Regions from separate parts of the Paenibacillus sp. MAH-35 genome, predicted to be linked through region 2. Evidence: a T-box and tRNA genes for the amino acid it is inferred to sense, from the RefSeq annotation. Region 2 holds a T-box; the other holds one or more tRNA genes.

Region 1 (3,407 bases), on a different contig from region 2:
GGGTTTGAAGCTGCAGTTGTGCCTGGAAAGCGTTCGGGCGGTGCTGGAGAAGCGCGAGATACAGCATGCGATATTGGTGGGGATCGAGCTCGACCAGCTGGCTGAGAAACAGATGCTGTCCGAACCGCTGCAGTCGATCGTCGAGACGGACGAAGGGTTGTTCGGCTGTGACGAGACGCTGGCGCTTGGCTCGGTATTCGGCTATGGGAGTATTGCTGTTACGACGTTCGGTCATTTGGACAAGCATAAGGTCGGAGTGATCAAGCGGCTTGATACGAAAAGCGGGAACGGCGTCCATACGTTCCTCGACGATCTGGTGGCGAGCATCGCGGCTTCCGCGGCCAGCCGGATCGCTCACCGGATGCGCGACGAGGAGGAGCGCCTGGAGGCGGTCGATAACCCTGCGGTGCTTCGGGGAGAGCATGCGGGCTGAATAAACGGTATAGAACCTCTCACGCAGAGATGCGGGGAGGTTTTTTTGCGGCCTTTTTCGTTTATAGCGGGGGCGTAAGCGTTAGGGCAAATAGCGTGCTTCTGAAACTTTTTGCATAGAATCGTACCGATTCCGGTAAAAAAATGGGGGAGATGGGATATGCTAATGAGAGAACAAAATCAAAGAAAGGATCGGTCGGAATTGAAGATGCAATGGGTGTACTGGGTCAAGCTGTATGAAAGCAAATTCCAGGCGGGTTGTCTGGCCAAGCGGATGGAAGAGGATTGGTGGATCTACGGCTACGAATGCCCGCAGTCGGTGGAAGTGTTCAGGTCCAAGAAAGGCCGGTTCGGCGTCCGGTATCAGCTGTAGGGAACAAGAAAACTTACGTACCGTACCAATAAGTGAAAAAAATATTGACATCCACTCTTCATATGGTGTATATTTATTTTTGTCGCTGTCGCGAACAGGACAGCATTTCCAAACGACGCGGGGTGGAGCAGCCCGGTAGCTCGTCGGGCTCATAACCCGAAGGCCGCAGGTTCAAATCCTGCCCCCGCAATAATCTTTTCCGCTCATTGGGGCCCTTAGCTCAGTTGGTTAGAGCGGTCGGCTCATAACCGATTGGTCGGGGGTTCGAGTCCCTCAGGGCCCACCAGAAATAGCATGCGGCAATCATAGATTGATAGGAACGTCCATACATACATGCCGGGGTGGCGGAATGGCAGACGCACAGGACTTAAAATCCTGCGGGGGCAACCCCGTACGAGTTCGAGTCTCGTCCTCGGCATAAACCTACAATCCAAAAACACAAAACGCTTAGTTAAAGACAGTGGGAGTTGATTCCCGTCGATAACTCGGCGTTTTTTTGTACAGGCGAACCGGGTTCGACCTGGTTTTTGAGTGTAAACTTCAAGAGAACAGACTGCTTCCGGGATGTGTCCATGATGATCATTGAAAGTCTTGTCGACCGCAAAAACCAGGCGCCGTTAACGGTGCTGCTTAAACTGAAAAAGGGCGACCCGGTCGATATGCGGCTGGAGGACGGTTCCTGGAAGGTATATGCGCACAACGCCTATCTGGGGGCGATCCCCGATACCTATGAAATAATCGGGAGCCGCTATCAGCATGCGGTCATTACCAAAATGGAGCGGACCGTTACGGTGAATTTCTCGCTGCGATGTGTAACGGTTCAAGAACTCCAAGCGCATGCGGAGAAGCAACGTGTGGAGACGGAACAATACAAGAAGAAGTATATCAAATATCAAAAAGAAAAAGAGTCGGACAAATATAGACCGGGCACCTCCAGCGGCGTTAGTCTGTACGATAAAGAGCTGGATAAAGAGTTAACTTGGAATTATGACCCCGAGCCGTGACTTTGTCAAGTTTCGTTATAAAGCAGTGTATATGTGAAAGTAGTTGCATAGCAGTTGATCTGTAACGTCAGGAAAAGAGAGCTCAGCGGTTAACCGACTGCCAGGGGCTCTCTATTGTTATCAATGATCTGGCAGCATCGAGGAGAATCGTTATGGTTGGCGGAGTCTTGGCCATCGGTATTGCTTTGGGGTCACTCACCGTGAAAACAATCAGTGCTTCTCAGATGGACAACAGTCAGGATCATCCTTCGACCGCCTACTCGGTAAATGAACGCGGCCAAACGTATGGTACAGCAGTAAATGCGCGTACGCCTGAAGAAAGACCGGATTTGATGAAAGCGATCGGAGAGGGTGGAGTATCCGGTTACATATTGAAAAAGGATTTAGAGGGGTAATGCCAAAAACACCGGAAGAGGCAATCGCTTTGATGAATAATCAGATAGCGGAAGGCGGAAGAACAATCCACTTGTATAAAGAAGACGGTAAAACCGTGATTGGCGTTTATAAGATCGGTTTAGGGAACGTTGTTAAGAACCGAAAAGAATAGTACCAGTTAAAATTCAGCAGCCTTGGAAGTGAAGTATTCTTGGCTGCTGTTTTATTTTAATTTTGAAATGAAACAGGACGAGATTCTGATTGTCGAATGCAATTGCAATTTCATCCCCCTCGATAACTTGAAACCCTGAGCTTAAACCCGCGGCAACAAAAAAAGAACTCCGGCCAAGAGCGTCCGCTCTGCCGAAGTTCCCGGGTGAAGCTTATCTTACAACGCGTCGGAAGACGAAGTCGATCCGGCGGCCGGCTGCAACACCGGCTTATAGGTTGAGGCGACGTAGGTGTCGATTTTGGCCTCGCTGATCACTTGCGGATACATCTTATCCGGATCGGGCTGATGAAGCTTGTAGGAGATCAACGCTTGGCCGTCAAGGGTGAACTCGATGTTCGATACCGAGATTCCGTATCCGGGATGCGGTCGGTTGCTCCAGGTTAAGGTTACTTTGTTCACATCGTCGTTTACTTTCGTAACCGACAGCGATACGTCCGGATCTACCGCCGGAACGGGTTTGATCGGTTCGTGCTTTTTGGCGAACAAAATCGCTTGGTTCAGCAGACGGGCGGCTTCGCTGCGCGTAATTTCGTGTTTCGGATAAAAATATCCGTCGTCAAGCTCGGTAATTTTGCCGAGCACCAGATGCTGGATGCTGTTCATGTAGGCTTCGGTGACGTCCGCTTCATCCTTCAGAATGACATACATTTTAATGAACGCATAATCATTTTTGGCGGTCAACGCATGGAACAAAAGATCGGCATACTGTTCTTTCGTCAAGTTTTGCAGCGGATCGGCGTCCCTCGGAATCGGCAGGCCGTTATGATGCGCATAGATGAACGCTTCTGCGTACCAGGCGTCGTTAGGAACGTTGGTGAAATAATCGCTTGCTTCCGGTTTCTTAATAAACCGGATATGATCGATGTTCAAATCAAAAGCTTTAACCAGCATCGCAACGCCTTGCGCCATCGTGACTTTGCCTTTGGGGGCGAAATGCTCGGCCGATATGCCGCTGACGATGCCGGCCTTCTGAAGCGCGGCGATATCCGCC
Region 2 (3,407 bases):
CAGAAGCGGGCGTACAGCAGATGAAGCACCGCGTGCTCCGCACCGCCGATATACAGATCGACCGGCAGCCATTCCTTCTGCTTCTCCGGCGAACACAGCTGCTCGCTGTTGTGCGGGTCGATAAACCGCAAATAATACCAGCAGCTTCCCGCCCATTGCGGCATCGTGTTCGTCTCGCGCTTCGCCGGTTTGCCCGTCTCCGGATCGACCGTATTCACCCAATCGGTGACGTTCGCCAGCGGCGATTCTCCCGTACCGGACGGACGGATCTCATCCACTTCCGGCAGCAGCAGCGGCAATTGATCTTCCGGCACCGGCTTCATCGTGCCGTCTTCCAGATGCAGAATCGGAATCGGCTCGCCCCAGTAACGCTGACGGCTGAACAGCCAGTCGCGCAGACGGTACGTCACTTTGCCTTGTCCTTTGCCTTCGGCTTCCAGCCATCCGATCATCTTGGCGATCGCCTGTTCATTGTCCAGGCCGTCGAGCAGACCGGAGTTCACATGCGCGCCGTCGCCGGCGAACGCTTCCTTCGATACGTCTCCGCCTTGCACGACCTCGATGACCGGCAGCACGTACTGCTTGGCGAACTCCCAGTCGCGCTGGTCGTGTCCCGGAACGGCCATAATCGCACCGGTACCGTAGCCGCCGAGCACATAATCGGCGATCCAGACCGGCACCTTGGCTCCGTTCACCGGATTGATCGCATACGCGCCCGTGAAGACGCCGGTTTTTTCCTTCGCCAGATCGGTGCGCTCCAGATCACTCTTCGTTGCCGCTTTGTCCTGGTAAGCTTTGACCGCCGCAGACTGATCCGCAGTCATAATCGCAGCGACCAGCTCATGCTCAGGAGCAAGTACACAGTAGGTGGCTCCGAACAGCGTATCCGGACGCGTCGTGAACACCGTCAGGCTGCGGCCCGCATGACCGTCGATCTCGAAAACTACCTCGGCTCCGGTCGACTTGCCGATCCAGTTGCGCTGCATATCCTTGATGCTTTCCGACCAGTCGAGCTCTTCGAGATCCTCGAGCAGCCGTTCGGCGTATTCGGTAATTTTGAGCACCCATTGGCGCATCGGCTTGCGGATGACCGGATGGTTGCCGCGTTCGCTGAGCCCGTCGATGACTTCCTCGTTCGCCAGCACCGTACCGAGCGCCGGACACCAGTTCACCGGCACTTCCGCTACATAGGCAAGCCCTTTTTTGTACAATTGTATGAAAATCCACTGCGTCCATTTGTAATAATCCGGATCGGTCGTGCTGAGCTCGCGGTCCCAGTCGTACGAGAAGCCGAGCGACTTAATCTGCCGGCGGAAGTTGTCGATATTAACGAACGTAATGTCGCGCGGGTGTTTGCCCGTATCGAGCGCATGCTGCTCGGCAGGAAGACCGAACGCGTCCCAGCCCATCGGATGGAGCACGTTGTACCCTCTCATCCGCTTGTAGCGGGAGACGATATCCGTCGCCGTATACCCTTCCGGATGACCGACGTGCAGCCCGGCCCCGGACGGGTAAGGGAACATGTCGAGCGCGTAAAACTTCGGCTTTTGCGTACTTTCGAGCACCTTGAACGTTTTGTTGCGATCCCAGTACTGCTGCCATTTCGGTTCGACCGCAAGCGGGTTGTAGCCTTGCGTTCCGGTTGGCGTTTGATTGGACGTTTCGTTGATTTGCGTCATCAGCGCTTCCTCCTTGATATGCTTCATTGTGACCGTTGCCGGGCCGCTTATGTAGGCGACGCAGGATCGTTCTGCTGTACCGAACTGCCCGCTCCGGCCTATACAAACCAAAAAACCTCCCGTCGCTAGCGTTATCGCTAGGGACGAGAGGTTGTAATTCCCGTGGTACCACCCTAGTTGACCTCTGCCGTACTTCGGCAGTTGCCCACTCTCCCCCTTAACGCGGGGATACGTTCCGGCTTTCCTTCCCGCCGCACCCTTGTTACGGGGAACTGCGCGATCCGGGTTATGCCGTCGGCTCCGAGGCGAGTTCGTTCATCCCATTTACCGGCTTGCACCTCTACCACCGGCTCTCTGCGCAAAATGAGAATCAAACTACTGCTCCTCTTCCATGCCTGTAATCGATATGGAACTTTCAAATATTATAAAGGCAAACGTGCGGGAAGTCAAGCGCGCCGAATTTGAACTGTCCTACCGAATGAACATCTCGCGAAGGTCAGTTGCATGTCTACACATCATCTGCAGCTTCAATCGGTTAACTGACTTTCCCCTAATAGAGAGTACTGGGACAAAGGGTTGGAGTTGTCCGATTGAGGCTCTAGCGGCTAGCAGGAAACATTCGTTGTGACGCAACTTCGGCTTGCGAGTAGAAAGAAGCCGTCAACTTACCTTCAAACACTAAGACTGAGTTTACACGTAGGATATCGCGTCTGCCTCCCCGAAGGATCGTTCCGAATCCTGTTGAATCTGCATCGTTACCGTGGCTCCATTATAGTCATAATGCGTTTCATTATATCTGCAGGCAATAAGTACCTTTTATTTTCGTAAACGAGGATTGTTCCTTCCGTTGTTTCTTGCTGTATTTTCATTTCCGCACGCTTTTGCCTGTTGTTATACGGCATCCCTTCTGCCGATGTTAAAAAAACTAGACAATATTTCGTTGGCATTTCTGCTTTATCGCTCGGATCTGCTTGAGCTATGGACAGTTCATCAATCATATTCTGAATCTTCTCCAAATCAGTGGTTTGGTATCGTAACTCTCTTTCTCCAGTAATATCGTTAATTTTGTAGAGTTCAACTAGATCCAAATAATCGAACTGGGTATGGAAGACGCGATTCAATGTTTGTTCAGTTTTCGACTTTAGTGGCGAGGAGTCGGTGCAGCCAAATAGCAGCACGGAAACTAGCAAAATCCCAAGTAGCCGATAGATTCTGATCACCTCTAAAATAGTTGGACTCCCCCACCGAAGGGGGCGGAATTTGTATCACGCACAGATTCGGTGGGGGATTGATTAGCAATAGTATTGATGCCACCAGGCAACATATAAAGCCCAACCTGGATGCGGCCAGAAATAGGCATGTATTTCAGGATTTGGCTCATTTTCTTGACGTATGACCCTATAGGTATCATCAGTATTAGTTGCAATTACCATCTGATTTCTAAATACACAATTTAAACAATCCTTAAATTCAACACACTTTGTAAAATCTCTAGCTGGATTTTCAGCTTCGCCTCCTCCCGCATACGCAGCAGTTCTATGATATCCGCTATTTGTTGCAAAATTCTGTGCTGAAGTTAAATCTGTGCTGGCAATCATGACTTCTCTTGCTGGACAATCGTCAGGATCCTCGTTATTTCCGGGTCTACAGGTAAGAATTCCACCTCTCGGGCTATAATCGAGAGATTCAGATTGATTGTTGGTTCTGTCAGTTGCCAGCGAGAGAAAA

What was found. The T-box of region 2 lies ahead of leuS (leucine--tRNA ligase). A T-box ahead of a tRNA ligase gene usually reads a tRNA of that ligase, here a tRNA-Leu.
Region 1: it encodes a tRNA-Leu, which carries the amino acid that the T-box ahead of leuS (leucine--tRNA ligase) is inferred to sense. The anticodon was not compared.

What each region holds. Positions count from the first base shown of each region.
Region 1 is NZ_JBYUPU010000006.1:200,252-203,658, forward strand. Features, by position in the region: gene AC3Y2E_RS08840 (phosphatidylglycerophosphatase A family protein) at 1-433, shown strand, start outside; gene AC3Y2E_RS08845 (hypothetical protein) at 599-805, shown strand; tRNA gene AC3Y2E_RS08850 (tRNA-Met) at 922-995, shown strand; tRNA gene AC3Y2E_RS08855 (tRNA-Ile) at 1,015-1,091, shown strand; tRNA gene AC3Y2E_RS08860 (tRNA-Leu) at 1,141-1,223, shown strand; gene AC3Y2E_RS08865 (hypothetical protein) at 1,378-1,809, shown strand; gene AC3Y2E_RS08870 (hypothetical protein) at 1,962-2,204, shown strand; gene AC3Y2E_RS08875 (hypothetical protein) at 2,204-2,356, shown strand; gene AC3Y2E_RS08880 (S-layer homology domain-containing protein) at 2,573-3,407, opposite strand, start outside.
Region 2 is NZ_JBYUPU010000003.1:46,440-49,846, forward strand. Features, by position in the region: gene leuS (leucine--tRNA ligase) at 1-1,679, opposite strand, end outside; T-box leader at 1,816-2,080, opposite strand; gene AC3Y2E_RS03790 (hypothetical protein) at 2,435-2,677, opposite strand; gene AC3Y2E_RS03795 (hypothetical protein) at 2,972-3,407, opposite strand, start outside.